DNA from 3 places in the Sphingomonas sp. 22176 genome. Region 2 is predicted to be linked to each of the others. Evidence: riboswitches for the same ligand, from Rfam matches in the RefSeq annotation. Region 2 holds a riboswitch; each other region holds the start of a gene.
What was found. Region 2 has a riboswitch for cobalamin ahead of cobT (nicotinate-nucleotide--dimethylbenzimidazole phosphoribosyltransferase). Riboswitches for the same ligand answer to the same signal wherever they lie in the genome.
Positions count from the first base shown of each region.

Region 1: linked by a shared signal. The riboswitch ahead of cobW (cobalamin biosynthesis protein CobW) and the one ahead of cobT (nicotinate-nucleotide--dimethylbenzimidazole phosphoribosyltransferase) in region 2 are both predicted to bind cobalamin.
Region 3: linked by a shared signal. The riboswitch ahead of ACTJKY_RS06340 (TonB-dependent receptor plug domain-containing protein) and the one ahead of cobT (nicotinate-nucleotide--dimethylbenzimidazole phosphoribosyltransferase) in region 2 are both predicted to bind cobalamin.

Region 1 covers NZ_JBQEPL010000003.1:461,520-471,295, forward strand. The annotation lists gene cobN (cobaltochelatase subunit CobN) at 1-1,169, opposite strand, end outside; gene cobW (cobalamin biosynthesis protein CobW) at 1,182-2,219, opposite strand; cobalamin riboswitch at 2,405-2,623, opposite strand; gene ACTJKY_RS14110 (HoxN/HupN/NixA family nickel/cobalt transporter) at 2,649-3,656, opposite strand; cobalamin riboswitch at 3,845-4,062, opposite strand; gene ACTJKY_RS14115 (DUF5690 family protein) at 4,052-5,365, opposite strand; gene ACTJKY_RS14120 (acid phosphatase) at 5,440-6,198, opposite strand; gene ACTJKY_RS14125 (putative bifunctional diguanylate cyclase/phosphodiesterase) at 6,374-8,218, shown strand; gene ACTJKY_RS14130 (TonB-dependent receptor) at 8,295-9,776, opposite strand, start outside.
Region 2 covers NZ_JBQEPL010000004.1:212,972-222,747, reverse strand. The annotation lists gene cobU (bifunctional adenosylcobinamide kinase/adenosylcobinamide-phosphate guanylyltransferase) at 1-431, opposite strand, end outside; gene ACTJKY_RS15630 (cobyric acid synthase) at 428-1,885, opposite strand; gene cbiB (adenosylcobinamide-phosphate synthase CbiB) at 1,873-2,805, opposite strand; gene ACTJKY_RS15620 (aminotransferase class I/II-fold pyridoxal phosphate-dependent enzyme) at 2,798-3,775, opposite strand; gene ACTJKY_RS15615 (adenosylcobinamide-GDP ribazoletransferase) at 3,772-4,494, opposite strand; gene ACTJKY_RS15610 (histidine phosphatase family protein) at 4,491-5,057, opposite strand; gene cobT (nicotinate-nucleotide--dimethylbenzimidazole phosphoribosyltransferase) at 5,054-6,070, opposite strand; cobalamin riboswitch at 6,224-6,422, opposite strand; gene ACTJKY_RS15600 (hypothetical protein) at 6,479-6,850, opposite strand; gene ACTJKY_RS15595 (response regulator transcription factor) at 7,084-7,794, shown strand; gene ACTJKY_RS15590 (ATP-binding protein) at 7,791-9,116, shown strand; gene ACTJKY_RS15585 (carbonic anhydrase) at 9,218-9,776, shown strand, end outside.
Region 3 covers NZ_JBQEPL010000001.1:1,321,017-1,330,792, forward strand. The annotation lists gene ACTJKY_RS06310 (hypothetical protein) at 1-23, opposite strand, end outside; gene ACTJKY_RS06315 (glycosyltransferase) at 73-1,251, opposite strand; gene ACTJKY_RS06320 (glycine zipper 2TM domain-containing protein) at 1,294-1,680, opposite strand; gene ACTJKY_RS06325 (cupin domain-containing protein) at 1,781-2,209, shown strand; gene ACTJKY_RS06330 (low affinity iron permease family protein) at 2,648-3,049, shown strand; gene ACTJKY_RS06335 (ABC transporter substrate-binding protein) at 3,056-3,883, opposite strand; gene ACTJKY_RS06340 (TonB-dependent receptor plug domain-containing protein) at 3,880-5,730, opposite strand; cobalamin riboswitch at 5,831-6,029, opposite strand; gene ACTJKY_RS06345 (bestrophin family protein) at 6,067-6,954, opposite strand; gene ACTJKY_RS06350 (hypothetical protein) at 6,992-7,159, opposite strand; gene ACTJKY_RS06355 (DUF4142 domain-containing protein) at 7,440-8,054, shown strand; gene ACTJKY_RS06360 (bactofilin family protein) at 8,073-8,528, opposite strand; gene rpsL (30S ribosomal protein S12) at 8,814-9,185, shown strand; gene rpsG (30S ribosomal protein S7) at 9,249-9,719, shown strand.

The DNA.
Region 1 (9,776 bases), on a different contig from region 2:
CTACGGTCGGCGGCGGGCCCGGCGGCGAGCGCGATCCAGCCCGCGACGCGGTCGACGATCGCCGTCACGCGGTCGGGATCGGCGCGGTGGACGGTTCGGGCGAAGCCGAGTTCTGGGTCGCGCGCCTCGGCCTTCTTGAAGCTGACCACCCCGGCAAAGATGCGCCCGTCGACTTCCGGCAGCACGACGTGCATCGCCAGATCGGCCGGGGACAGGCCGCGATCGGCCCCCGCCCACACTGCACGCGAGGCGGTGGCGAGCGCGAGCTGGAACACCGGCACGCCGGCGGCATCGAGCGGCGAGCGGCCGTGCTCGTCCCGGGCGGAGAATGCGGTGGCGTTGACGATCGCGGCTGGCGCGAGATCGCGCACCCAAGTCTCGACGAACGCGCGCGCCTCAGGCGCCTTGAGCGAGGGGACGAAGATCGAGAGCGTGCCGAAACCCTTGGCCGCAAACGCCGCGTGCAGCGCCTCGAACGGATCGACGTCGCAAGCCGCGAGATAGGAACGGTAGAAGACGATCAGCACCAGCGGCTTGTCCGCCCGTCGCCACGGACATGTTTCGGGGACGGGCGGCGCGCTCTCGCGGGCCTGGCGGTCGGCGGGGCGGAAGGCGCCGAGCTCAGGATGCCAGAAGCCGAAAGCCGGCAACGGGGTGTAGGGCGCGCGCGCGGCCGATTGCAGCCCCGCCGCCTCGGCCAGCACCACCAGCGCCGCCCCTGCCGCGTCGGCGCCGCCCGCGTCGCATAGCCGCGCAAGCTCGCGCAGCACTGCCATCGGCACCGTCGATGCGGCATCCAGCCGTTCGTCCGGCCGCCCGTCGGCCGGTAGCACCGCAAGCGCGATGCCCCGCTCCCGCGCCAGCGCCTCCACCTGCTGGAGGCCATAGCTCCAATAGGGCATGCCGCCGATCAGCCGGATCAGGATCGCCTTGGCACCCGTCAGCGTCCGCTCGACATAGGTATCGACCGAGAGCGGGTGCATCAGCGCCGCGAGGTTCGCCAGCCGCAGCGACGGCAGCGCGCCCTCGCCCGCACGCCATGCCGCCGCGAATGCGCCGAGGTCGCTGTCGGAAAAGGACAGCACCACCAGGTCCGCGGGCGCCTGCCCGAGGTCCTGGGGCGAGGCGTTCTCCTCCAGCCCGTGCGTTTCGCGGAACAGGACGTGCATCGCCCCTCTGCCTCAGCCGGCCAGTACCGCGCGGAACGCTGCCGGGTCGATATGGTCGTGCTCGGCGATGGCAACGAGGGCCGTGCCGCGCGGCTCGCCCTGACGCCAGAGACGGTCATATTGATGGCGCACGCGGCTGCCGACGGCCTGAACCAGCAGCCGCATCGGCTTGCCGGTCACCGCCGCATAGCCCTTCACCCGCAGCACCTTGTGCTCGCGTGCCAGCCGTTCGATGCGCGCGACCAGCTCCGCCGGATCGGCGATCTCGCCGAAGGTGACGACGGTGCTGTCGAAATCCTCATGCTCGTGGTCGTCGGTGCCGTCATGGTGCGAGGGGCGTGCGGCGAGGTCGTCCTCGGCCGCGGCACCCAGGCCCAGGATAACACGCGGATCGATCGCGCCCTCGCGGATCTCGACCACCGGCACCGACCGAGGCGCCTCCGCCGCGATCACCGCACGGGCGGCTGCGACGCCCTCCGGGCCGGCCAGATCGACCTTGGTCAGCAGCACCATGTCGGCGCAGGCGAGCTGGTCCTCGAACACTTCGGCAAGCGGCGTCTCATGGTCGATGCCCGGGTCGGCGGCGCGCTGCGCTTCCAGCGCCACCAGGTCGGGCGCGAACCGACCCTCGGCGACCGCCTCGGCATCGGCGAGTGCCAGCACCCCGTCCACCGTGATGCGGCTGCGGATCGCCGGCCAGTCGAACGCCTTGAGCAGCGGCTTGGGCAGCGCGAGGCCGGAGGTTTCGATCAGGATGTGGTCGGGGCGCGGCTCAAGCGCGAGCAGGCGCTCGACCGTGGGGATGAAATCGTCGGCGACGGTGCAGCAGATGCAGCCATTGGCCAGCTCGACGATATTCTCCGCCGGGCAGTCGGGGATCGCGCAGGATTTGAGGATCTCGCCGTCGACGCCGAGCGTGCCGAATTCGTTGACGACCACCGCCAGCCGACGCCCCTCGGCGTTCTGGATCAGATGGCGGATCAGCGTCGTCTTGCCGGCGCCGAGAAAGCCGGTGACGATGGTAACGGGGACCTTGGCCAGGTCGGTCATGCATGTCTTCCCCCGCGCCGAGCGAACACGCGGAGGGACTTGCCGGAACCAACGTCCAGCCGGCGCGCGACGACGGGCGGGCGCGACGATCGCCCGGCACCACGCGACCGTGCAGCCCCAGCCGCACAGCTTCGTCGCTCGAACGGAAGCAAGACCGTGCCGCGGCCATCCCCTGGACCAAGGCAAGAGCGACCGTTGCGCCGGCAGGTCTCCTGGCTTGCGGGTCACGGCACGCTGCACGCCTTCCCAGGCCTTAACGGCCCAGTGGCTGCCTCTCCCTGGAGGCCAGTGCATCGCGCTATCCGCTCACAGTTGCAGGGACAGCCGCGGATTTGGGGAAAGCTCCCCGCACCGCATTCCCGATTAAGCCCCATGTCCGGGGCACCGGCGCGATCTTTGCGAAGGCTGCAAAGCCTTCGACCAAGGGCTCTAGACGCGCACCTCGATCTCGTCCAGCCTCTGCCAGCGATAGATGGCGAAGCTGATCAGCCAGCAGCCGACGAACAGGCCGATGATCGCAAAGCCAAGGCCGTTGAAATGCGCGCCGAGATCGGCGGCTAGGCCGAAGGCGCCGCCGGTCCAGCCCATCTTGTCGCCGATCAGCGCCAGCGTCTCGATGCCCCCGATCACGATCGCGACCAGCGCCGAGATCAGCGTGATGGTGACGTTGTAGTAGAGCTTGCGGATCGGCTTGACGAACGCCCATTGATAGGCGCCGAGCATCACCACCCCATCCAGCGTGTCGACCAGCGCCATCCCCGCCGCGAACAGCGCCGGCAGCACCAGCAGCGTGCCGAGCGACACGCCATGCGCCGCCTGCCCCGCCGACATGCCGAGGATCGCCACCTCGGTCGCGGTGTCGAACCCCAGCCCGAACAGGAAGCCGAGCGGCGCCATGTGCCAGCTGTGGCGCACCAGCCGGAACATCGGCCCGAACAGCTTGGACAGCGGCCCGCGCGACGCGAGCAGCAGGTTGAGATCGTCCTCGACATAGGCGCCGCCCGCGCGAACATGGGCAAAGGTCTTCCACACCGCGCGCAGGATGATCAGGTTCATGCCGGCAATCGCGAACAGGAACAGCGCCGAGACGGCGGTGGCGATCACCCCGCCCAGCTCCTTGAATGCTCCCATCCCCGCCAGAGCGCCGGTGGCTAGCGCGATCCCGGCCGAGGCGATGGCGATGATCCCCGAATGGCCGATCGCGAACCACAGGCCGGTGGCGATCGGGCGCTGACCGTCGTTCATCAGCTTACGGGTGACGTTGTCGATCGCTGCAATGTGGTCTGCGTCGACCGCGTGGCGCAGCCCCAGGCCCCAGGCGAGCAATGCGGTGCCGAGCATCAACGGCTGGGCATGGAACAGGGCGAAGGCCCAACCCCAGGCGGCGAGATTGGCCGCGATCAGCCCTGCGAACAGCAGGGCCACGCGCGTACGCAAGGCGAGAACGGACAAGATGCGGCACTCCGGCGGCGTCGTGCGACTTGGCCGGGGCCACCGCGAGCGGCCGGCTGCGCACCTCGGCCGGACGCCTCCGCGACCGAGCCACGCAACCGCGAACGGCCCCAGCCGCTCGTGCGTCGCTCAGACGGAGTACACCGTGCCGCGGCCATCCCCTGGGCCAAGGCAAGAGCGACCGGACGCCGGCAGGTCTCCTGGCTCGCGGGTCACGGCACGCTGCACGCCTTCCCAGGCCGTGCTGGCCCAGTGGCTGCCCCTCAGGTTGAGGCCAGTGCATCGCGCTATCCGCTCACAGTTGCAGGGACAGCCGCGGATTTGGGAGCAAGCCCCCGCACCGCATTCCCGATTAAGCCCCTTTCGAGGCACCGGCGTGATCAGACGCTCGTCGTACGGGAAGCCGCGACGTGGAGCAACCGCCCCTCCGCGCCCGCCCGCAGGAAATGCAGTGCGGAGACGAGGGTCAACCCACCAACCGCAAGCGAGGCAGCATAGCAGCAGGTGATGAAGAAGGGCAGCCAGCGCACTTCCGGGGCGCCGAGGGCATGGACGAGCAGCAGCGCCACGCTGCCGACATAGCCCGAGGCATCGGCGATATAGATCAGGAACCCGGCATTGGCGGCCGTGCCGATCGTGGCGATCATGCGATCGAACAGCATCGCGTTGAACGGCGTGTAGGCGAGGTACAGGCCTGCCCCCGCCACCGTCATCCATGGCAGCGGCGCGAGCAGTCCCGCCTGAAAGGCGAGCGTCGACCCACCCAGGCACAGAGCCCCGAGCAGGATCAGCCCGTGCATCGCCAGTAGTGCGCGCAGATTGTCGCGGATCAGCATCAGCAGCGCGAGCGCGGCCAGCGTGAGCAGCGCGATCGGCAGCTCGCTCGCCGAGAATATTGCCGCCTCGCCGCCATAGCCGAGCGCGGTCCACAGCTCGCGCGCGAAATTGTCGCGCACGTCGCGCAAGGACGTGAGCAGCACATAGCCGATCGCCAGCATCACCAGCGTCGCACCGTGTGCGCGCAGGAAAGCGGCGCGATCGGCGGCCTGCATCGGCACACGGGCGGTGCGCTCGGCCTCGTCGCAGGCGTCCGGCGGCGGCATGCGCTCCAGTTGCCACAGCGCGACCAGCAGCACTGGCACGAAAACCAGGCCGGTCGCTGCCGGCATCCACTGCTCCGCGACACCGGCCGCCATCAGCAGCACCGCCACCGACTTGACCACGCCCGAGGACAGGATGAAGCTTGCGCACAGCATCGCACCGAGCAGCTCGGAGACGCGGCGCCCCTCGACATAGCTGAACACCAGCCCCCAGATCAGCCCCAGCGGCAGGCCGTTGAAGAACAGGCAGGCGACGTTCCACGGCGCCGGGATCAGGGCGAACAGCACCAGCGCGACCCACGACGCGCCGATCAGCCCGAGGATCATTCGCGCCCGTCCCTGCCGCCCGGCTTCGGAGATGACGCCGACGCCGATCAGCTTGGACAGCGCATAGCCGATCACCTGCGCGATCAGCAGCGCCGTCTTGTAGTCGATGGCGAAGTGCCAGCCCGCCACATCGGCATAGGTCGCCACCGCGAACGGCTTGCGGAAGGCATACATCGCGAAATAGGCGCTGAACGCCGCGAGCCCGCCCAGGAAGAGCGTAAACCCCGACGCGGTCCGCGCGGCTCCGCGCGCGGCATCACCGTGCATTGCGATTCCCCATGAAGCGTCGCGCTTGTGGCGAGCCAGCGCGACAGCTTCATGACAGCGAAGTCATGCCCGCATCACCAGGGGCGGACGCGCAGCGCCTCGGCTTCCGCGGCACAGCTTTGCGCATCGGGTCGCGGTGCCGTCGACCGCAGCCGCGCCACTTCCTGCCGCGCAGCCACCAGATCGCGCTGATAGGCGGGCGAGGTCTGGAGCACCGCGAGCACCGAGGCACCGGCCATGTAGCCCGCCTCCACGGCGCTCTTGCTGTGCGAGCCGCAGATCGCGCGACTTTCGCCATATGCCCGTCCACGCGCTAGGAGCGCGCTGGCCTTGTCGGGTATCGCCTGGGCGAGGATCTGTGCCTCCAGCCAGCCATTGGCGGTGTGGCCCGACGGATAGTCGCCGTTGCTCGCCAGATGCGCGGTCTTCGCTTCGCAGATCGGCCCGTCCTCGCGCAGATAGAGGCGCGGCACCTGATAGGCGGCCTTAACCTTGCCGACGACGGGACCGGTGCCCGCTCGCGCGAGCAGCCGCGCCAGCGTGGGGGCGCGCCTGGCATCGAGCACCATGCCCATCGCGCAGGCGTTGCGGCGTAGCGGATCGTTGGTGACGTCGTCGGTGGCGATCCGCCAGCGCGCGCTCCCCTCCAGCTTCCGGGTCGCACGGAACACCGCCATGTCGAGCGCAGCGCTGGGGCTGTCGAGCGCGGGCGGCGGCGGCACAATGGCCATGCCGTCGGGATACTGACCCGCGGCAAGATAGGGAGCGGTGTCGCTTGTCTGGAGCGCCGCGATCAGCAGCGGAAGCGCCGCGAAAAAGCCGCCGCGGATCACGCCGGAAGACCCGATCGGCCGCCGGGGCTCAAGGTTAAAGCGTGGAGCTGGGCGCGCATGCCGCGCCCCCTACTCCGCCGTGCGCCATTCTTCTACGTAGTTTTACAGGCGTCTGCATTATGCCGCAGGCAAGGCTAGTCCGGGCAAGGTGCAGCAACTTGCACATGGGGCCGACGTGGACATCTCGCTTCAGAATAACATCTTGGAGCTTGTCGCCAAAGGCGCCGATCTTGCCTCGGCCACCGATCGACTATGCCGCGAGGTGGAAGTGCGCCTGCCCGATGTTCGCGCCATGGTGCTTCGGGTCGACCTTGCCGGGCGGCTTCATCCGGTTGCCGGTCCGAGCCTGCCGGAAAGCTATCTTGAGGCAATCGACGGCATGATGATCGGGCCCAAAATCGGATCGTGCGGTTCGGCGGCCTATCTCGGCGAGCCGGTGGCCAGTACGGATATCGAGACCGACCCCAATTGGGCCAAATATCTCACCCTCACCCGCCCGCTGGAAATGCGTGCCTGCTGGTCGAACCCGATCAAGAATGCGCGCGACGAGGTGACCGGCATCGTCGCGTTCTATTATCGCGTGCCACGCGGTCCCACGCCGATGGAGCGCCGGATCATCCGGGTGTGCCTGCACCTGTGCGCGATTGCGATCGAACAGGACATCTGGCGCGCCAAGCAGGTCCGCCGCGCCCAGCTCGACGGCCTCACCGGCCTGCCGAACCGCTCGGCCTTCACCACCTCGCTCAGCGACCTCGATTGCAGCGAACCGGGAGCCTGGGGACTGATCCTCGTCGATCTCGACAATCTCAAGATCGTCAACGACACGTTCGGCCACGTCGCGGGCGATGCGCTGATCATTCACGCAGCGCGCCGCCTTTCCGAAGCGGCCGCCCCGGACCGCGCCTATCGCCTGGGCGGCGACGAGTTCGCGGTGCTGGTGCAGAGCCCGGCATCCCTCGCCGACCCGGCCGAAGCCGCGCGGACGCTGCTGGATGCGCTTGCCCAGCCGATCGAGGATGGCGAGCGCAACGTCGTGCCCCGCGCAACCGCCGGCGGCGCGCTGGTCGGCGAAGACGAAACCGCCGAGCAGGTGCGGCTCAATGCCGATCTTGCGCTCTACCATGCCAAGGAGACCGCGCGCGGCACCTTCGTCCGCTATGTGCCGGGCATCGCCACCCGCATGGCGCGGCGGCTGGATGCGATCCACGCGGTGGAGCGCGCGCTGGCCGAGGATCGGCTGCTCCCGCATTATCAGCCCTTGTTCGACCTCAAGACCGGCGAGATCCTCGGCTTCGAGGCGCTGTGCCGGATGCGCACCGAGGATCGCATCGTCTCCGCTGCCGAATTCTTCGAGGCGACCACCGATGGCAAGGTCGCCGGTGCGATCACCGCGCGCATGCTCGAACGCGTCGCCGCCGATCTGCGGCATTGGTGCGACCTCGGCATCGCGCCGCCGCATATCGGCATGAACTTCTCGTCGAGCGATTTCCACGGCGCGCGGCTGCGCGAGATGATCCCCGAGACGCTGGCCCGGTACGGCGTACCGCTGCACCATCTGACGCTCGAGATCACCGAGACCGTATATCTCGGCCAGGGCGACAGCGTCGTGGCCGATACGCTGCGCTGGTTCCGCGCCCAGGGGCTGCTGGTCGCGCTGGACGATTTCGGCACCGGCTATGCTTCGCTCACCCATCTGCTGACGATGCCGGTGGACTTCATCAAGATCGACAAGAGCTTCACCGACCAGCTGCTCCAGAACAGCGCGAGCCGCGCGATCGTCGAGGGCGTGCTGCACATCGCGCAGGAACTGGACATGCGGGTGATCGCCGAAGGGGTCGAGACCGAGCTGCAGGCCGAGCGGCTGCGCAGCATCGGTTGTGCCTATGGTCAGGGGCATCTCTTCTCGCCCGCTGTCGGCGTCGAGCGCGCGACCGAGATCCTGCGCGCCGCGAAGATCCCAGCGCTGCCGCCGAGCCGGGGCGCTGTTGGACCGGGACCGGATGCCGCGGTGCTGCACTAGGATCGGCGAACGCGACTGCACAAAAAATGGGCCGGAGGATTGCGCCTCCGACCCAGTGCTTTCCTCCCCAGGAAAGTCAGAAGCGGGTGCGCAGCGTGAGGCCGTAGGTGCGCGGCTCGGCGAGATAGGCCGAGAAGAGCTGGCGGCCGCCGGGATATTGGGGATCGGTGAACGGCGCGGTGGCGGCGCCTTCCTGGAAGGGCGAATTGAACACCACCTGCGTGTAGTTCTGATTGAAGATATTCTGCGCCCAGAACTCGATCGCCCAGCGCTCGTCCTTGCCGCGGATGCCGATGCGGCCGTTGAACAGCGCATAGCCGTCCTGGATCTTCTGCGGGAACAGATCGGAACCGGTGTTGTAGTCGCTGGTCATGCGGGTGTCGAAATAGATCAGGCCGCTAAGGCCCGAATTGCCGAGCGGCGGGGTCCAGGCGACCGAGGCGGTGCTGACGATCTCGGGCGCGTTGGACAGCTGCTGGCCGGGCAGCCGCCGCAAGGCCTGGTCGAGCGGCCCACCGGCATCGTTGCCGACCAGCTGGTTGCGGTAATGCGTGTCCGCATAGGTGAAGCCCAGCCCGACGCGGAAATCGCGTGCCGGGACGATCGAGGCTTCGAGCTCGACGCCCTGCGACACCACGCCGTAGCTGACGTTGGAGGACGAGCACACCCCGGTGGTCGACGCCGCAGCGTTGAAGTTGCTTGCGGTGCTGAACTTGCTCTGGTCGCGATCGCCGCCGCCCAGGCTCGCCGTGCAGCCGTTGATGTTCTGCACCAGGAAGACGGTGCCGTTGAACGTGTTGAGCTGGAAGTTCTTGAACTGCTGGCGGAAGACCGAGAGGTTCAGGCTGAACTTCCGGGTGGAGTATTTCAGACCGACTTCGAAGGCGTTGTTGGTCTCCGGCGCGAACTGAAGATTGCTTACCAACGCCTGCGCGCCGCCCACCGCGGCGAAGGGTAGGATCGGCACCTTGAGCGCCGACTTGTCGAGGTTGAACCCGCCCGCTTTGTAGCCGCGCGAATAGCTGCCGTAGAGCAGCAGGTCGTCGGTCGGCTTGTAGGAGAGGATCGCGGTGCCGGTGAACTGGTCCTCCTTGCGCGTGTCGTGGATCGACGCGCCGTTGAGTTCGGCGGTGGAATTGCCCTGGCACGACAGGCCGAGGATGCCATCGATCGTCGCGGTGAGCGAGGCAACCGAGCGGAGCGGCAACAGCGAGGTCTGGTTGGCGACGCAGGCGGTGTTGTCGTTGCCGAAGGTGGCGTTCAGGCGCTTGCGCTCATTGGTGTAGCGCAGGCCCAGTGTCAGGTCCAAGCCCTTGGTGACGTGGAAGATATTGTGGGTGAACAGCGCCCAGTTGCGGCTGTTCTGCTTGAAATAGTCGCGCGTCGTCCCGCGATCGTTGATCCCGTCCAGACGATCGAACGCCGCATAGATCAGCGGGCTTGCGGCGCCGAACAGCGCCGGCCGCGCGGCAAGACAGCCCGCCGCCGCCGGGTTGTACAGCGCGGCAAGTGCGCTCCCCGACACGATGCGGCAGGTGGCGAAGCGTCCATATTGGGT
Region 2 (9,776 bases):
CGCCCGGCGGCGTCGCGGAAGCGGCGGGCAAGCGCGTTGTCCGGCACGATGCCCAGGCCGACTTCGTTGGCGACGAGGATCACCGGACCACCCGCCTGCGCTACGGCGGTGGCGAGCGCCTCCGTCTCTGCTTCGAGGTCGCGCTCGGCGAACATCAGATTCGAGGTCCACAGCGTCAAGCAGTCGACCAGCAGCACGTGGCTTGGCGCCGCGTTGGCGAGGATCGCGGCGGGCAGATCGAGCGGCACGTCCAGCGTCGACCAGCGGGGACCGCGATCCGCGACGTGCCGTGCGATGCGGTCCGCCATCTCCTCGTCGAACGCCTGCGCGGTGGCGATATAGAGCAGGTCACCTGGAAGGGACTCGGCACGCGCTTGGGCATAGCGGCTCTTGCCCGAGCGGGCGCCGCCGAGGGCAAACAGGCTGGTCATGCGGATGCTTCCTGGGCGAGCGCGATCAGCGCGGGAATGTCGACATGGGTTTCGAGCTCAGCGGCGATTGCATCGAGCGCGGTCTCGACGGAGGCGGCATAATCCATTCCGCTTGAGGCGATGCCGATCCGCGCGAGCAGCGAGCGGCGAAGCTCGGTGCTGGCGAAAAGGCCATGGAGGTAGGTGCCGAACACGCTGCCATCCGGGGCGATGGCGCCGTCGAGCCCGCTATCGAGCATTGCGAAAGGCTTGGCGGTGTCCGGACCCGTGGTGACGCCCATGTGCATCTCGTACCCGCGGATCTCGGCACCGAGCGCGGTACCCTGCGCGGGGCGCAGCGCCTTGTCGCGGGTAAGTTCGGTTTCCACGTCGAGCAGGCCGAGCCCAAGCGCGCTGCCGACGGGTCCTTCGATCCCGTGGGGATCGGCGATCGTGCGCCCGAGCATCTGGTAGCCGCCGCAGATGCCGAGGATCGCACCGCCGCGCCGGTGGTGCGCCATCAGGTCGATGTCCCAGCCTTGTTCGCGCAGCGCCGCGAGATCGGCGATCGTCGCCTTGGAGCCGGGCAGGATCACCAGTGCCGCGTCGCCCGGCAGCGGCTTGCCCGGCGGGATCATCGCCAGCGTTATGCCGGGTTCGAGCTTGAGCGGATCGAGATCGTCGAAATTGGCGATGCGGGGCAGCATCGGGCAGGCGATCACCATGCATCCGCCCTCGGCCTTCGCGCCGCCCTCGAGCACCACCGCGTCCTCGCTCGGCAGCCGCGACGCGTCGCGCAGCCACGGGATCAGGCCGTAGCCGCGCCAGCCGGAGCGTTGTTCGATCTGCGCATAGCCATCAGAGAAAAGCGCAGGATCGCCGCGGAACTTGTTGATCATAAAGCCACGGATCATCGCGGCATCCTCGGGATCGAGCACCGCGCGGGTGCCGACCACCGCCGCGATCACCCCGCCGCGATCGATGTCGCCAACCAGGATCACGGGCACGTTCGCGGCGCGGGCGAAGCCCATATTGGCGATGTCGCCGGCGCGCAGGTTGATCTCGGCGGGCGAGCCCGCGCCTTCCACCAGCACCAGGTCGCATGCGGCGGCGAGGCTGCGATAGCTGGTCAGCACCTCGCCGAGCAGCGCCTTGCGCGCCTCGCGGTAATTGCCCGCGTGGAGCGTGCCGCGCACTTTGCCGTGCACGACCAGCTGCGAGGTGCGATCGGCCTGGGGCTTGAGCAGCACCGGGTTCATGTCGGTATGCGGCGCCACCCGGCAGGCGAGTGCCTGCAGCGCCTGGGCGCGGCCGATCTCGCCGCCATCCTCGGTCACCGCGGCGTTGTTCGACATGTTCTGCGGCTTGAACGGGCGGACGCGGAGGCCGCGGTTGCTCAGCGCGCGGCACAGGCCGGCGACCAGCACCGATTTGCCGACGTCCGACCCAGTACCCTGCAGCATCAGCGCAGCCATGCGATCCCTCCGGCGACGATCCATAGCAGCCCGCAGGCGCGGATATAGAGGGCGAGCGCGCGGCGGATGTCATGCGCGGTCGCCTCGGTGCGGCCGTCTCCGATCCACGGCTTGTCGGCCACCACGCCGTCATAGGCGATCGGTCCCGCCAGCCGCAGGTCGAGCGCACCGGCCATCGCCGCTTCGGGCCAGCCGGCATTGGGCGAGGCATGCTTGCGGGCATCGCGCCACAAGGTCAGCCAGCCGCGTCCGCCTGCGATGCAGAGGATTGCGCCCGATAGCCGCGCAGGCACTAGGTTGAGCAGATCGTCGGTACGCGCTGCCGCCCAGCCGAAAGCACGCCAGCGCGGCTCGCGGTGACCAATCAGGCTGTCGGCGGTGTTGATGGCCTTGTACGCCCACAAGCCCGGCACGCCAGCGACAAGCAGCCAAAAGAGCGGCGCGACGATGCCGTCGCAGAAGCTTTCGGCAAGGCTTTCGATCGCGGCACGCGCGACACCGGGAGCATCGAGCCGCGCGGTGTCGCGCCCGACGATGTAGCCGACCGCGATGCGGGCTGCGGTTAAGTCGCCGCGGGCGAGCGCTGCAGCTACCGGCCGAACGTGGACATAGAGGCTGTGCTGGGCGAGGCCCGGAAAGGCCGCGACGACGAGTACCAGCCAGCCGAAGGAGGAATGCGCCGCCACGGATTCTATTGCGAGGCCGGCAACGATCGCGACCAGGAGGAGAAGGAATACCGTCGCGATACCGAGCAGGCGGCGGCGCCGTTCGGGGGCCTCGGGCCGGTTCCAGCGGTGCTCACAGGCAGCGATCAGCCGCGCGAAGCCGCCGACCGGGTGGCCGATCCGCGCGTAGAGCCAAGCCGGCCAGCCGACCGCCGCTTCCAGCGCCAGCGCAGTGAGCGCGACCGGCTCAGCCATGGCGGAGCGCCCGGTCGACACGGTACAGCGACGCCGCGTCGGACGGCACGCCGAAGCGCAGCCAGTGCGGCGCATAGTCGAACGGCCGAACGAGGATGTGTGCTCGGGCCAATTGCTCGAAGAGTGCCGCGGCGTTGGGGTGAGACACCAGTCGGAACAGCGGCGACTTCCCCTCCGGGCGCAAGCCATGCGCATCGAGCAGGCGGTCGAAGGCCGCCGCTCGGTCTGCAAGCGAGGTCCGCGCCGCGTCGATCCACGCCAGGTCGCGATAGGCGCGGGTGCCGATCGCCAAGGCCGAGGCGTCGATCGGCCAGTCGCCGAGCAGTGCGCGGTAGCGGGCGAGGATGGGGCGGGGCGCCAGGACGAAGCCGAGCCGCAGCCCGGCCAGCCCGAAGAATTTGCCGAACGAGCGGAAGACGATCAGCCTGCGCGTGTCGTCGACGAGCGGTGCGATGCTTGCCTCGGGGTGCGCATCGGCAAAGGCTTCGTCGACGACCAGCCAGCCACCTGCGGCGGTGCGCTCTTCCAGCATCCCCTCCAGGGGCGCTCGGTCGCGCAGCGTGCCGCAGGGGTTGTTCGGGTTGGCGAGGAGCAGCGCCGCGTCGCCGGGCACCGGCGTGTCGGCGGCGAGCGGCACGCTATCGGGGAACGCTGCACCATGCGTGCGGTAGCCCGGCACATGATGGCAGGCGCGCCCGCCCAGCAGCGGGCCCAGCAGCCGCAGCCCCATTTCGCTCCCGGGAAGCCCGCAGACATGTTCGGGCGCAACACCGAAATGGGCTGCTGCCGCAGCCTCGAGATCGGCCAGCAGCGACGGATCCGGCAAAGGGCCCAGGTCGATATCCAGATCGGCAGGCACCGGCCACGGCATCGGGTTGATCCCGGTGGAAAGATCGAGCCACGGCCCGTCGCCGTACCGCGCGCGGGCGGCCGCGAGGTTGCCGCCATGGTGGAGCAGCGGGTCGCTCATCCCAGATGCGGCGCGATCACCAGTGCCAACAGCAGGCCGGTCTCGACCAGCTCGATGCCCGCGCCATGTCCGTCGCCCGAGATGCCGCCGAGGAGGCGCTGCACCCGCCAGCCCCAAGCGGCGATCAGCACCGGTGCTGCAAGCAGGGCGGGCGCGGCGAGCGCGGCGGCGAAGGCCAGCAGCACCAGCCATACGATCAGGTCTGCCGGGCGCACGGCGCTGCGGAAGCGGCTGGCCAGCCCGTCGTGCAGCGGCGGCAGCCAGCGGGTCCACACCAGCGGGCCAAAGCGGGCGGCGGCGGGCACGAACAGGATGGTCCACCAGCCGGCGCTCGCCAGCAGTGCGTGGAGCAGCACCAGCTTGGCGACCAGTTGCAGCCCGATCGCGACCACGCCGAAGCTGCCGACATGCGGGTCGGCCAGCACCTCGCGCAACCGCTCGCGCCCCTTGTGCAGCGCGCCGCTCGCATCGGCGAGGTCCGCAAGCCCATCGAGGTGCAGCGCGCCGCTGACGCCGACCCACGCCGCCAGCCCGAACAATGCGCCCGTCCAGGGATCGAGCAAATTGCCCAGCCACAGGCCGATCAGCAGCACCAGCCCGACGACTAGCCCGGCTGCGGGGAACCAGCGCATCGAGCGGACGAAGGTAGCGCCGTCGGCCCTGATGGCAGGCAGCGGCAGGCGCGTCAGGAACTGGAGGGCGAGAACGAATTCTTTCATGTCACAAGTCCGATGATCTGGCCGACGCGCGGGGTGCCGGGCCAGACGCGCAGGCTCAGCAGCGCGGCATGGGGCAAAGCGATGTTCCAGAGTTGGGGAAAGTCGAGGGCGCACAGGGTGGCGAGCGCCGCGCGCATCGCGCCGCCATGGGTGACGACCAGGGTCGGGCGATTGATCGTGCCAAGCGCATCGCTGACGCGCGCGACGAGCGCCGACCAGGCTTCGCCGTCTGGGGGTGCATGATGGGCTGGGTCGGACTGGAACGCGGCGAGCGCCTCGGCGTCGATCGTATCGAAGGAAAGTCCTTCCCACGCGCCGAAATCGAGTTCGCGCCAGCGGGCGTCTTCGCAGGCTTCGAGGGACATCACGGCGGCAATCTGTCGGGCGGGCACCGAACTACGGGTGCGATCCGAGTGCACCACCGCTGCTACCGCCAGCCCCGCGGCACGCGACACGCACGCCTGCACCCCCGCGGCGAGCGGCTGCGCGTCGGTGCGGCCGATCAGCCGGCCCTCGGCATCGGTGATGCCGTGGCGGAGCAGGTGGAGCAAGATACCGCTCATGCGCCGTCGGCAACGCCCGCTTCGGCGAAGGTCGCCATGCTGTTATGCGCCGCCAGTGCCGAGCGCAGCACCGCCGCCGCGACCGCCGCACCGCTGCCTTCGCCCAGCCGCATGTCGAGCCGCAGCAGCGGCTCCAGCCCCAGCCGCGCGAGCAGCCGCGCATGGCCCGGCTCGGCCGAGCAATGGCCGGCGATGCAATGGTCGAGAATGGCGGGCGCCGCGGCGGCCAAAGGCGCGAGCGACGCGCAGCAGATGAAGCCGTCGAGCAGCACCGGTACGCCCGCATGGCGCGCGGCGAGTGCCGCCCCCGCGATCGCCGCCAACTCGCGCCCGCCCAGCCGCCGCAGCGTCTCGAACGGAGTGTGCGGCGCCTCGGCATGGACCTCGATCGCCCGGGCGATCACCGCACCCTTGCGGCCGACGCCGTGCGCGTCGAGCCCGGTGCCGGGACCGGTCCAGTCGGCCGGCGTGCCCCCGAAGCTGCGCAGGCACAAAGCTGCCGCCGCGGTCGAGTTGGCGATGCCCATCTCGCCCAGCAGCAGCAGATCGGTGTCGGGCGTCACCACCGCGGCACCTTGCTGGAGCGCGGACAGGCACTCGGCCTCGTCCATCGCCGGGCCGGTGGTGAAGTCGCGGGTGGGGCGGTCGAGCTCGAGCGCGACCACGTCCAGCCGCATCCCGATTGCGCCGGTCAGCGCGTTGATCGCCGCTCCGCCCGCCGCGAAATTGGCGACCATCTGCGCGGTCACTTCTGCGGGGAAGGCGCTGACGCCCTGCGCGGCGACCCCGTGGTTGCCGGCGAAGATCACCGCGCGCGCGGCGTCCATCGACGGGCGTTCGCGGCCCTGCCAGCCGGCGAGGAAGATGGCGAGGTCCTCCAACCGCCCCAGCGAGCCCGGCGGCTTGGTGAGCTGCTGCTGGCGTTCCAGCGCGGCATCTGCGACGAGCGCGTCCGCATCGGGTAGCGAGACAAGCGCGCGGTCAAAGGCGGCGACGCTCGAAAGATCGATCATGCCGCGCCTGCGCCGCTGCGGAGGGAAGAAAGGATGTGCACGTTGGTCGTCCCGTTCCAGCAATGACAATCGACCGGCCGCACGAACGTGCGCCGGCTTATTCTCGTCGCTCGAACGGAGGATTCCGCGCCGCGGCCGCACCCTGGACCAGGCGTGAGCGACCCCGTGCCGGCAGGTCTCCTGGCTTGCGGGTCACCGCGGTTCGGGCGCCTTCTCGGGATCACTCCCAATGGCCATTGCCCGCCCGCTCGCCGCATACAGTTGCAGGGGCAGCTGCGGCCTTGGGCGCCGAGGCGCCCGCACCGCATTCCCTTCTCGCCCGCAAGCGGGCACCGGCATGGGTTCGAAGGTAGAACCTTCGTGGACCCTCTAGCCGCGCAATCGGCGAGATGCCAGCGCCGCGGACGCTTATTGGTAGAGCTGGGCGGTGCGCGGCAGCAGCTGGTCGATGCGCACGATCAGGTCGAACAGCGGCTGGATCGCGTCGGCGCCTTCGCCCAGTTCCTGCACGGCGCGCAGCCGATAGGTGGCGGCGACGACCGCGCGGGTGGTGCCGGCGAGATCGGGCGCGCGGGCGATCACGGCTTCGCTGCGGTTCACGCGAACCAGCAGCCAGGCCAGCTTGTGCGCGGCGTCGATCAGCTGGATCCGCTCGGCGGTGAGGAAGGCCCAGCTTCCGGTCGCCTCGATCACGGCCGCCGAAAGGCCGTCGAGCGCGGCGAGAAGGTGGCGCGGCCCGAACGCCGAATCATCCGGTGCCGGGGACAGGTCTTGGCTCATGGTGTCGAGCTGGAGGACTGCCAGGGTGCCGCGATTCGCTCGGGTGCGACCGGGTAGGACGGAACGATGGAGGCGCGGCATCTGCATGATAATTTCCCCACGATACGGGACCTTGTATCGCTGTCGAAACGCGCCGCCCGTGACTCCCGTCACGCTGCGATGCGGCGGGGCGCCGTTGACCCTCCGGGTCGCCGTCCCTAGGTTTCTGCGCGATGTATGCAGGTGAACCCCCACTGAGCCTTCCCACGATCGTGCTGGTCGAGGACGATCCCCAGCTGCGCACGCTGACCGCCCGCGCGCTCCAGGAAAACGGTTATACGGTACGGCCCGCCTCCTCCGCGCCGGAGATGTGGCTGGCGCTGGAGCAGGGGCCGGTGGATCTGGTGCTGCTCGACGTGATGTTGCCCGGCACCAGCGGCATCGATCTGTGCCGTGCCATCCGCCAGAAGAGCTCGGTGCCGATCATCTTCATCTCGGCCAAGGGCAGCGAGACCGATCGCGTCGTCGGGCTCGAACTCGGCGCCGATGACTATCTGCCCAAGCCGTTCGGCACGCGTGAGCTGGTCGCGCGGGTGCGTGCGGTGCTCCGTCGGGGCGCGGGCGAGCGCGACACCGCAGAGCGGCCCAAGGGCGAGATCCAGTTCGACGGCTGGACGGTCAATCTGCCGCGGCGCGAGCTGCTCTCGCCGACTGGTGCGGTGGTCGACCTGACCGGTGCCGAGTTCGACTTGCTGGTCACCCTGTGCGACCATTCGGGCCGCGTGATCTCGCGCGAAAGGCTGATCGAATTGTCGCGCACGCGGCTTGGGGACAGCTCGGATCGCAGCATCGACGTGCTGGTCAGCCGGCTGCGGCGCAAGCTTTCCGATGCCGGCCACCAGGCACCGATCGTGACGGTGCGCGGCATCGGCTATACGCTCAACGTACCCGTGACGCGCAGTTGAGGGCGTTTCTCAAGCGTCCCTCCGGGCTGATCGGGCAGGTCTTCGCGATCCTGCTGCTGACCATCCTGATCGAATTCGCCGTATCGACCATGCTCTACGAGCGCGCCAGCCAGTTCGCGGTGCGGGACGACGAAGCGCGGCGGCTCGCCGAGCATCTGGTAATCGCGCGCAAGCTGCTGGCCGAGCAGCCCCCCGTGCGGCGGGAGAAGCTGGCGCTCGAATTCACCACCTCGCGCTACGAAGTGCGCTGGATGCCGCAGCTGCCCAACGGACTGCGTGAACAGCCCGATCTCGACCGACTTTACGAGCAGGTGGTGCTGTGGGAGCCGACGCTCGCCTCCGACGGCCTGCGGCTGCGGCTCACCTCGCAGGGCAGCAAGGCGCTGATCGTCGGTGCGGTGCCGATGCCCGACGGCAGCTGGATGTATTTCCGCACACGTGAGCACGTCCATGCCGCCGACCTTGGCCTGTCGCGCATATTGCTGGCGCTGGCACCGGCGCTGGCGCTGATCCTGATCAGCGGCATCCTGCTAAGGCGGATGCTGCTGCCGATGCGGCGGCTGGCGATGGCGGCCGATCGCTTCGGCACCGGCACCGTCCTCGAAGTCGAGGAGGCGGGGCCCAAGGAACTGCGCCGCGTAATCAGCGCGTTCAACCGGATGCAGGAGCGTATCCAGCGGCTGATCGCCGATCGCACCCAGGCGCTCGCCGCCGTCGGTCATGACATGCGCACGCCTCTGGCCCGGCTGCGGCTGCGCGCCGATGCGATCGCCGATCGGGACGTGCACGCGGCGGTCGAGACCGACATTACCGAGATGGAGGCGATGATTTCGTCGCTGCTCGCGTTCCTCGGCGGCGAAGGTGACAAGGAGACGCCCGCGCGCGTCGACCTTGCGGTACTGTGCGCGACGATCGCCGACGACAATGCCGATCACGGCCGCGACGTCGACTATGACGGGCCGGACCATTTCGAGCATGTCGTGCGCCCGCTGATGCTGAAGCGCGCGCTCAACAACCTCGTCGACAATGCGGTCCATTATGCCGGCCAGTGCTGCATCCGCCTGGTACCGGCCGAGGGCGCGGTGGCGATCCGCGTGGAGGACAAGGGCCCCGGCATCCCCGAGGAGGATCTCCAGCGCGTGATGCAGCCTTTCGTTCGGCTCGATGCGGCGCGGTCCCGCGACACCGTCGGCTTTGGACTCGGCCTGTCGATCGTCGCGCGCGCGGCGGAGGCAGAGGGCGGCAGCTTCCGCCTCGCCAATCGCGAAGGCGGAGGGCTTTGCGCCGAAATCCTCCTGCCGCGCGGAGGTCCAACGGCTTAGCAACGTTTTCTTACGAACGCGCCGCGATGCAGCAAATGGCGGCCAGTAGCTTGCATTCTTGAAGAGATGCCCGCGCCGCGGGTCTGTTACAGGAGCAAGCCGTGAACGAAGTGATCGGACGCGTCGTCGATTTCGAGAAGCAGGTCTTCCCGAACCAGCACGCCCTCTATTCCAAGCTCGCCACCCACGGGCAGAGCCCGAAGGCGCTGATGATCTCCTGCGCCGACTCGCGTGTCGTGCCGGAGCAGATCATCCAAGCGAACCCGGGCGACCTGTTCGTATGCCGCAACGCCGGCAACATCGTGCCGCCCTTCGCCACCCAGAATGGCGGCGTGTCCTCGACCGTGGAATATGCGGTCGCGGCGCTCGGCGTGCGCGACATCATCGTCTGCGGCCATTCGGACTGCGGCGCGATGAAGGCCCTGATGAACCCCGAAATGCTGGAAGGCATGCCGAACGTCACCGCATGGCTGCGCCACAGCCATGCCGCCAAGTGTGTCGTCGACGGCGGCTATGACAATCTGAAAGGCGCCGATGCGGTCCGCACCGCCGCGCTGGAGAATGTCGTGGTCCAGCTCGCCCATCTGCGCACGCACCCGTCGGTCGCGGCCGGTATCGCGCGCGGCGAGATCGCGCTGCACGGCTGGTTCGTCGATATCA
Region 3 (9,776 bases), on a different contig from region 2:
CGATAGGGCTTGGGCTTCTGCATCACGGGCTCCTTGCGTTTCCCCGACAGCTACGAACCCCTGCAGATACGTTCAGGTTCCGCGATGCCGAGCGACGAGCCGTTCGAGGTGCAGGTGCAATCGTTCGCTATTGGCCTCCCAGGTGAAGGGCGCGGCGATGCGGCGAACGTCTTCGGGGGCCGGGGGCGCGGCGAGCAGTTCGGCGATCCCGGCGGCAAGCGCGATAGGGGTGCGATCGACGATGCGGCCGGCGCTGGGCCCGGTCACCACCTGGCGCGCGCCGCCCACATCGGGGATCACGATCGGCGTGCCGCTCGCCAGCGCCTCCAGCCAGGCATTGGCGAGCCCTTCGGAGGCGGAGGCGAGCGCCATCACATCGGCGGCGGCGAGCAGCGCGGCGATCTCGTCCGGGGGGAGAGGGCCACACAGCCGGATGCGATCCGCGCAGCCCAGCGCGGCGATCTGCGCCTGGAGCCGCTCGGCCTCCGGCCCCTGTCCGGCAATGGCGAGGTGCACGCCGGGCAAACGGGCGACCGCCTCGATCAGCAAATCATGACCCTTGAGCGGGATCAGCGCGCCGACCGAGGCGACCAGCGGTCCCGTAATCCCGAGCGCCTGCTTGGCAGCGGCCCGGTCGCGCGGGGCGAAGCGGGCGAGGTCGACGCCGGTGACGATGCAGTCGGTGCGCTCGGCCGGCATGCCGAGCGCGATCATGTCGTCGCGCAGCGCCAGCGAGACGGAGAGCAGCCCGTCCGCCGCCTGCCCCGCGCGCACGATCTGCCGGGCGATGGCGGGACGGCGGGTCCATTGGTGGATGTCGGAGCCGCGCGCCTTGATTGAGACCGGCACGCCGAAGGTCTTCCCCAGCGCGACGGCAGCGGGGCCGTCGGGGAAGAAGAACTCGGCGTTGATCACGTCGAAGGGAAAGTCGCGGTGCAACTCGGCCAGCATCGGGCGGAGCGCGCGGGCAAGCATCGCGGCGTGGAAGCGACCGCCGGTGCCGGGAAGGTTCAGAAAGCGCGGGCGATGGACGGTGAGGCCGTTCCAATCCTCGCGCGTAGGCTGATCGGCGAGCGCGGCATAGCGCGGGTGGTGATCAAGCGGGAAGGGCGGCAGCCCGCGCGGGGAGACGACCCGTATCTCCACCCCGTCGCGCGCCGCGAGCGCCCGGCTCTGGCGCTCCACGAAGATGCCGAAATTCGGGCGCGCTGCGTCCGGGAAGAGGGTGGAGAGGATCAGGACGCGAAGCATGCCCCGGGATGCCTAGCACCCCGGGGTTAATGCTTCAGCGCATCAGCGGCAGTTGCTGCCGCCCTTTTCGATCGCGCGGCCGGCCAGTGCGCCGGCGACGCCGCCGAGCAGGGTACCCGTCATGCGGTCACCATCGGTGTCGATGGTGCGACCAAGCAGCGCGCCGCCGACCGCGCCGACCACGGTTCCGGTGGTGCCGTCAGGCTTGCGGCAATAGCGGCGGCCGTCGCGGCCGCGCCACTCGCGATAGGCGTAGCGGCGGTTGTCGTCGCGGTAGCGGCGGTCGTCGCGATAGCGGCGATCGTCATGGTCGCGATAGTAACGGTCCTGGCCGATCGACGCCTTGGCCTCGGCTTGGGTGGCGGGCAGCACGACTGCGGCAGGAAGGGCGAGCGCCGCGGCGCTGAGCGAAAGCAATAGGGTACGCATGGGTTACTCCCCGAGTTGTTGTTGATGAAGTGAACGTGTCGGGTTTAATCCCGGTTGCATGAACTCAATACTACGCGGCGTTCAGGCAGGAGGCAGGCAGGTGGACGAGGCGCGGGCGATCATCGAGAAGCTGGGGCTGGCGGCGCACCCCGAGGGCGGCTGGTACCGCGAGACGTGGCGGGCCGCCGGCGAGGGGGAAGCGCGCTCGCCCGGGACGGGCATCCTGTTCCTGCTGGAAGCGGGGCAGCGTTCGCACTGGCACCGGGTCGATGCCGATGAGCTGTGGCTGTGGCACGCCGGATCGCCGCTCGAGCTGCGGATCGAGGGACCGGACGGGGCGATCGAACGGGTCCTGCTCGGCGGCGACGTGCTGGCGGGCCAAGTGCCGCAGGCGCGGGTGCCCGCCGGCCGCTGGCAGGCGACCGAGGCGCCCCACGGCTGGGGTCTGGTGAGCTGCGTGGTGGTGCCGGGCTTCGACTTTGCCGGGTTCGAGCTCGCCGCGCCGGGCTGGGCGCTGCCAGGGGCCTGAGCGCGGGTTATCCCCGTTATCCACAGTATCAACAGGCGTTGCCGCTTGGTCCGACTCGCTGCGGGTGAGACCCTCCGACCTGTAGGAAGGCTGGTGGCGCCGAGGGAAACCGAAGCAACGTCAGTATCTTGCAGGCTGGTGTCGGTGCTGGTGCCGCAAGGAAACCGCCCGACCCGGCAGGTGCGCGACGATCGCCCCTCCCGGTGGCGGTTCGCGTGCCGATCCGGTGATCGTCCCCCTGCCGGGGCGTTCGCCGCAGGCCGCCGACGGGCCAGGCGATGCGCTTCGGCGCACCACCCGACCGGCCGGCGACATGGGGGGCTGGCGGCGACGCCGGCCCCCCTTTAGCGCCTGGCCCTATCCCACTGCCGTATGGCCCCGATTGGCAAGTGCCCGGGGCACGCGCATAGCGACGCAGCTACGGATGGGAGCATCGGCTTGGGACGCATTTTCGAACGGTTCGCGCAGAGCGTCGCAGGATGGGCAGGCCGCCCGCCGGCCTTCGCCTTCGCCTTTCTGGTCATCGTGGTCTGGGGCTTTAGCGGGCCGGTGTTCCACTGGTCGGACACCTGGCAGCTGGTGATCAACACCGGCACCACCATCGTCACCTTCCTGATGGTGTTCCTGATCCAGAACGCCCAGAACCGCGACGCCGCCGCGCTGCAGGCCAAGCTGGACGAAGTGATCCGCGCGATCGCCGAGGCGCGCAACGAGTTCATCGGCATCGAGCATCTCAGCGAACGGCAATTGCTCGACATCCGCGACCGGCTGGAGCGCGAGTTCGGCGAGGCTGATCCGGCACGGCACGAATCGATCGAGAAGGTGATCTCGCGGCGCTGAGCCCGCTCAACGGACCTGCTTGCGGATCTCGGCGAGCCGGGCGAGCGCGGCGGGGATCACCGGGCCACCGCAATTGACCAGGCTTCGCGAGAACTGCGCCTGGGTGACCTTGAGCCCGGTCTCGGCAACGGCGCGCGTGCGCAGCATCGCGGCGCGCGAATCGCTGTCATGGCCGACTTCCTCCGGGGCGAGCATCACCCGCGGCGGATCGGCGATCACCCGCTCCATCGGCAGATGGCCGGTATGGGTGAGGCCATAATGCGCGGCCTGGTTCGAGAAACCAGCGGTGGTCATCAGGTCGTCGAGCAGCGTCTGGCCGCCGGTGACGAGGTTGCCGCCGATCCACAGCAGGGCGGGGGCCTTGGGCCCGGTCCAGCGGGCACCCGCGACGGCGGTGTCGATCCGGGCGTTGAGCGCGGCGCCCCTGGCGGGTGCACCCACGGCGGCGGCGAGTTCGCTCACCTGCGCCTTGCTCTCGGCGATCGAAGGCGGGATGCCGAGGTACAGCACCTTCAGTCCCGCACGGGAAAAGGCCTCGCGGGTTGCGGGGGCGGTGAAGCTGCTGGCGATCACCAGATCGGGCCGCAGGCCGATCACTTCCTCCGCCGTGCCGTTGTTGCCGCGGAAGCGGCGGGCGACGTTGAGCGGGATCGAAGTCGAGTCCGCGCGCTGCGAGTAGTGGCTGATCGCAGCGATGCGCGACGGCGGCACCAGTTCCAGCAGCGTCGCGTCGGCACACGGGTTCATCGAGACGATGCCCCCGCCGCCGACGGAAGGCGGCGCCGCGCAGCCTGCGAGCCACAGGCAGGCAAGCAGCGCGGCGCCGAACCTCACTGGAAGCGCACCCGCACGCCGCCAAAGGCAGCGCGGCCATAGGTGCCGTAGCCGGTGATCTGCTGGTAGCGCACGTCGCCGATATTATCGACGCGGCCATAGACCGAAAGCAGCTTCGTCACCGGCATCTCGGCGCGCACGCTCGCCAGCGCATAGCCGTCGATCGGGGTCAGGTTGCCGACATCGTTGAAGCTGTCGCCCACCATCGTCACCGTGCCGCCGATCGCCAGCCCGAAGGGGAAGCGATAGTCGGCCGAGACATTGGCGGTGTCGCGCGGGCGGCGCGGCAGGTCGTTGCCGATGTACCCGGTGCTGCGGTTTTCCGAGAAGACATGGGTGACATTCGCCCGCACCGTCAGCGCCTGCACCGGCTGGAGCAGCGCCTCGAGCTCCACGCCCTCCGCCCGCGTCTTGTTGAGGTTGTAATAGGTCGAGGTGTCGAAATTGTAGTCGATCTGGTTGTCCGAATCGCGGTGGAACCAGGTGGCACCCAGCGCGACCTTGCCGCCCGCCAGCGTCTGGCGCACCCCGGCCTCGTAGCTCCGCGCCGTCTCCGGCCGCAGGTTGCGATCGCCATAGGCGCTGTAGAGCTGGTAGAGCGTCGGTGCCTTGAAGCCCTCGCCGAAGCTGGCGTGCAGCACCGTGGTCGCGGTGGCGCGCACGGCGAGATCGCCGTTCCACGTCCAGTGGCCGCCGAACGTGTCGTGCTTGTCGTGGCGGACGCCGCCGGTCAGCGTCACCGGTTCGATCGGCGTGACGATCGCTTGGCCGTAGACGCTGGTGATGCCCACCGAGTAGCGTCCGGCGCTGCCGAAGCCCTCGTCATAGCGGATGCGGCTCTGCTCATGCTCGGCGCCGAACACCAGGCGGAGCTGCTCGGCCAGCGTCGCGTCGCCCTGATAGGTGTAGCGCTCGGCGCGGCCGCGATAGCGGTACGCGATCGAGGAATCCTCGTTATAGCCGTCGCGGTGGATGTCGGAGAGGGTGAAGCCCAGCCGGTTGTGCAGCCTGCCGCCGAACGCGTCGTTCTTCAGCCCGGCATAGCCGTAGATCTCCTGGGTCTTGGCATAGTCGCCCGTATCGCCGAATTCGTAGGTCGGCGGGGCATAGCCGTCGAGATCGACCTTGCTGTCGGCATAATAGCCGCGCAGGTCGAGCGCGAGGCCGGGGGCCAGCTGCACCTCGACATTGCCGGTCGCGCCGAGCTGGCGATAGCCGTCGGCCTCCTTCCCGTTGGCGGCGGCGGAAATGCCGTCGGTGGCGAGATAGCCCGCGGTCAGCCCTGCGGTCACCCGGTCGTTGCCGCCGGCGATGGCGGCATTGCCGTTGAACGTGCCGAACGACCCGCCCTCGGCATTGGCGCGGACATGCAGGCCCTGTTCGCCCTGCAGCGTGGTGACGTCGACCACCCCGCCGATCGCCTGGCTGCCCCAGATCACCGAATTGGGCCCGCGCAGCACCTCGACGCGCTCGACCGATCCGGCGAGCAGGCTGGCGAAATTGTAGGCGCCACCGGTCGCGGAGGGATCGCCGACGCGAATGCCGTCGATCAGCACCAGCGTCTGGTCGCTCTGCGCGCCGCGGATGCTGAGCGCGGTCGCGGTGCCGAGCCCGCCATTGCGGACGACGGTGACGCCGGGCGTGGTGGCGAGCAGGTCGGAGAGCGCGACGGTCTGGCGCTGCTCGATCTCCTCGCGGTCGATGGTGGTGATCGAGCGCCCGACCGTATCGGCGCGCTGGGCGACGCCGCTCGCCACGACGACGATGCGGTCGTCGTCGGGATCGGCATGGGCGGCCAGCGGCGCGAGCGCGGCGGTGGCGAACAGGGAAAGCTTGAAGAACTGCATATCAGACACCCGGATGGGGGAGCAGGCTGCTCCCGCATGGTTTGGTGTCGCTCACACGGGGATTTCAGCCCCGATCACCCGGTGCACCCCGCCCGCGTGAAGGAATCGACCGTAACGGGCAGGTCTCCTGGCTTCCGGGTCGTCGCAGGCGCGCCGCCTTCCCGGAAGCAATGCGGCTCCAGTGGCAGATTGGCGCGCCGGCTCACCGGCTACAGTTGCGGGGGCAGCGCCGGACTTTGCACCGACTTCCCTTTTCATCCCCCCATCGGCGGGAGGACACCCGTTACGCCGCTGCCTGTAGCGGCAAGCGGGGCAGGGCGGCAACCCGTCGCGAAATCACCACAATACGCCCGCCTTGTCGGGCGTGGCGGGTTCGGGGGCAGGGTCGCCGATCGATTGCAGCAGGTCGATCTCGATCGTGCGGCACATCGCGTTCAGCGGCAGATCGTGCACGGTGTTGGCGAACGGATCGACCAGATCGTCGCCGATCGCGAGCACCGCCAGGAACATCAGCCCGGCGATGGTCGACCCCAGCGGCGTCGCCACCCCCAGCGTCTCGACCAGCCCGATCGGCAGCAGCACGCAGAAGATGTGGGTGAAGGCGGTCGGCACGAAGCGGAATTGCATCGGCAGCGGCGTGTTCTTCAGCCGCTCCATGCCGCCCTGGGCATTGGCGATGTCGATCAGCACGCTTTCCATCGAATGCTGCTGCATCGACGTGATCCAGCCCTTCGAACGCGCAATCTCGATCCGCCGGCCGGTGCCGTCGACGATGCCGTTGGGGATATTGGTGCGGGCCAGCGCGAAATCCGCTTCGCCCCTGGAGAGGAAACGCAGCACTTCCTGGTCCGCCGACTGGCGGCGCAGCTGGCAGCGCAGCGCGTTCACATAGGCGATCTGGCGCAGCACGATGGTGCGCTTGAGGTCGACCGCCTCGCCTTCGGGCAGATAGTTGCGCGCCATCCGCGCCAGGTTGCGGCTGGCGTTGATCATCAGCCCCCATAGCCCGCGGCCTTCCCACCAGCGCTGATAGGCCGAGTTGGAGCGGAAGCCGAGGAACAGCGCCAGCACCGATCCGAACAGCGTCAGCGGCAGCGAGGGCGCGCGGAACGGCAGGACGTAATAGATGATGGTGACGATCACGTCCCAGAGGAACAGCAGCGCCAGCGGCGCCCAGATTTCGCGAAGGACCTGCTTGGCGCGCGGGGCGGTGGTGACGATCATGGGCGGACTCTACGCGCGAAAACGATTGTAGGTCCGGTCAGCCGTCGTTCCGGTCGGGCGCTGGGCTCGATGCGTGCGACATCGCCGCGGCGGTGCCGCTCGCCGGGCGCAGGTGGAACCATTCGGGGCGGTCGATCGCGATCAGGAAGGCCAGCGTGCCGAGCCCGAACAGCAGCAGCGCGATCGAGCTTCGCAGGCGTTCCATGCGGCGGGTTCGTTCATCCTGGTGCATCGTGGAAGTCCTCTTGCAGTGAGGTTCCCCACCTAAGGTGCGAATTTAACCGGCAAATGGATCAAAGGTAACGTAAGTTTGCGCACCGCACCAATCGCGCTGCGCTGCACCAATTCATCGACGAATTGCCGAAGCTGCAGAGCCACTGGGGCGGAGATTTCTAACTTATGATGCCAACTCAAATACATAAGGCGCTAGTTTCGGAACGCGGCCGGGGGCGGGGCGTTCGGTCCCGGAAACCCAGGAGGTCTGTATGATGAAGAAGCACCTGTTGATCCTTAGCGCCGCTCCGATTTTCGCGCTCGCTGCCTGCGGCGGCAACAGCAATGGCGGCACCGACGCCATGAACAGCGGCGACACCGTTACCAATGTTCCCGCCGGCGAGACGATGGGCGACAATATGGGCGCAATGAACGGCATGGACGGCAACGCCATGGCCGCGGCGCCGATGACCGGCCAGGACTTCGCCAACACGGTCGCGGCGAGCGACGCCTATGAGATCGCCGCCGGCAAGCTCGCGCAGCAGAAGGCGACGGCCAGCGACCTGAAGAGCTTCGGCAAGCAGATGGTGGAGGATCACACCAAGTCCACCGCGATGCTGAAGGCGGCGGCAGGCAAGGCCAGCCCGGCGATTACCCCTGCGCCAGCGATGACCGACGAGCAGCAGGCCAATCTGAAGACGCTCGAATCGGCGACCGGCTCCCAGTTCGACACGGCGTACAAGAGCCAGCAGGTCGCGGCGCACCAGAAGGCGCTCGCCGCGGTGCAGGCCTATGCCAACGCCGGCGACGTGGCGCAGCTGCGCGACTTTGCGAAGGATGCGGCGCCCGTGATCTCCAAGCACTACGACATGATCAAGGGCATGTGAGCGGCGGGGGAAGGGGCCTCAGGCCGCTTCCTCGCTCGCCTTGATCAGCACCGGCGGCGCGACCGTGGCGGTCGCGCCGCCGATATGCTTGAGCCGGCCGTCGATATGGCCGCCCTGTTCGACCATGATCGTCTCGTACTCGACGTCGCCGGTGATCCGCGCGGTGCGTTCGATGGTGAGCTGGCGGGCGCGCACCGATCCCTCGACCGATCCGGCGAGGCGGGCGTCCTCGGCTTCGACTCGGCCGAAAATTTGGCTTTCGGCACCCTGCACCAGGCTGCCGCAGCGGACATCGCCCTCGATTCGGCCGTCGATATGCAGGTCGGAGGTGGCGACGAGGTTGCCGGTGACGACGATGTCGGCGCCAAGCACCGAAAATTGTCCGCGCCGGGCATTGCTCTGTGCCGCGCTGGCCGAGGAGGTGTTGCGATCCTCCCGATTGCGGTTGCCGTTGAACATGCGCCACATCCCCATGTTGAACCTATTCGGCAAGCGGGCTAGCACAGCCGCCGCCGGCGAGCAGCCCCTGGAAAGGGTTAACGCCCAGGGCGTGGCGACCCGAGGGGGCGCGCTGTTGACCGGAAGGCCCCGCATCGATATAGGCCGCCCGGTTCCGGGTAGGGCGATTCCTGCCTTGGGTACAAAGAGCTGAACGTTGCTGGAGACGCAATCGCCCGGGGGGCTGAGGCCTTCGGGGCTTTTTCGTATTCTGTCCAACAGGGCTCCAGCAAAGTAACCATCTGAAAGGTGAAGGGCTTCATGCCGACGATTAACCAGCTGGTCCGCAAGGGCCGCGAACCGCAGAAGGCCAAGTCCAAGGTCCCTGCGATGGAACAGAACCCGCAGAAGCGCGGTGTCTGCACCCGCGTGTACACGACGACCCCGAAGAAGCCGAACTCGGCCCTTCGTAAGGTGGCCAAGGTCCGTCTGACCAACAGCCGCGAAGTCATCAGCTACATCCCGGGCGAAGGCCACAACCTGCAGGAGCACTCGGTCGTGCTCATCCGCGGTGGCCGTGTGCGCGATCTTCCCGGCGTCCGCTACCACGTCCTTCGCGGCGTGCTCGATACGCAGGGCGTCAAGGATCGTAAGCAGAGCCGTTCGAAGTACGGCGCGAAGCGTCCGAAGTAATCAGGCCATAGTAAGCCCCGGACGTGTTCCGGATCGGCTGAAGATCAGAAGGAATTATGTGAGATGGCACGTCGTCGTCGTCCCGAAAAGCGGGAAATCCTGCCCGATCCCGTCTACGGTGATCAGGTTCTGTCGAAGTTCATGAATTCGGTCATGCTGGACGGCAAGAAGGCCGTTGCAGAAGCGATCGTCTATGGTGCCCTGGAAACCGTCGAGCAGCGCGCCAAGCGCGAGCCGATCGGCGTCTTCCATGACGCGCTGAACAACGTGAAGCCCGGCATCGAAGTCCGCAGCCGCCGCGTCGGCGGTGCGACCTACCAGGTTCCGGTCGAAGTTCGTCCGGAGCGTGCGCAGGCGCTCGCGATCCGTTGGCTGATCACCTCGGCCCGCAACCGTAGCGAGCACACCATGGCCGCCCGTCTCTCGGGTGAGCTGATGGATGCGGCGAACAACCGCGGCAACGCGGTGAAGAAGCGCGAAGACACGCACCGCATGGCGGAAGCGAACCGCGCCTTCAGCCACTACCGCTGGTAACTTTCGTACCTACATATTGGGGAGCTGGACGGTCCGGCTCCCCAAATTTTCAAGGAA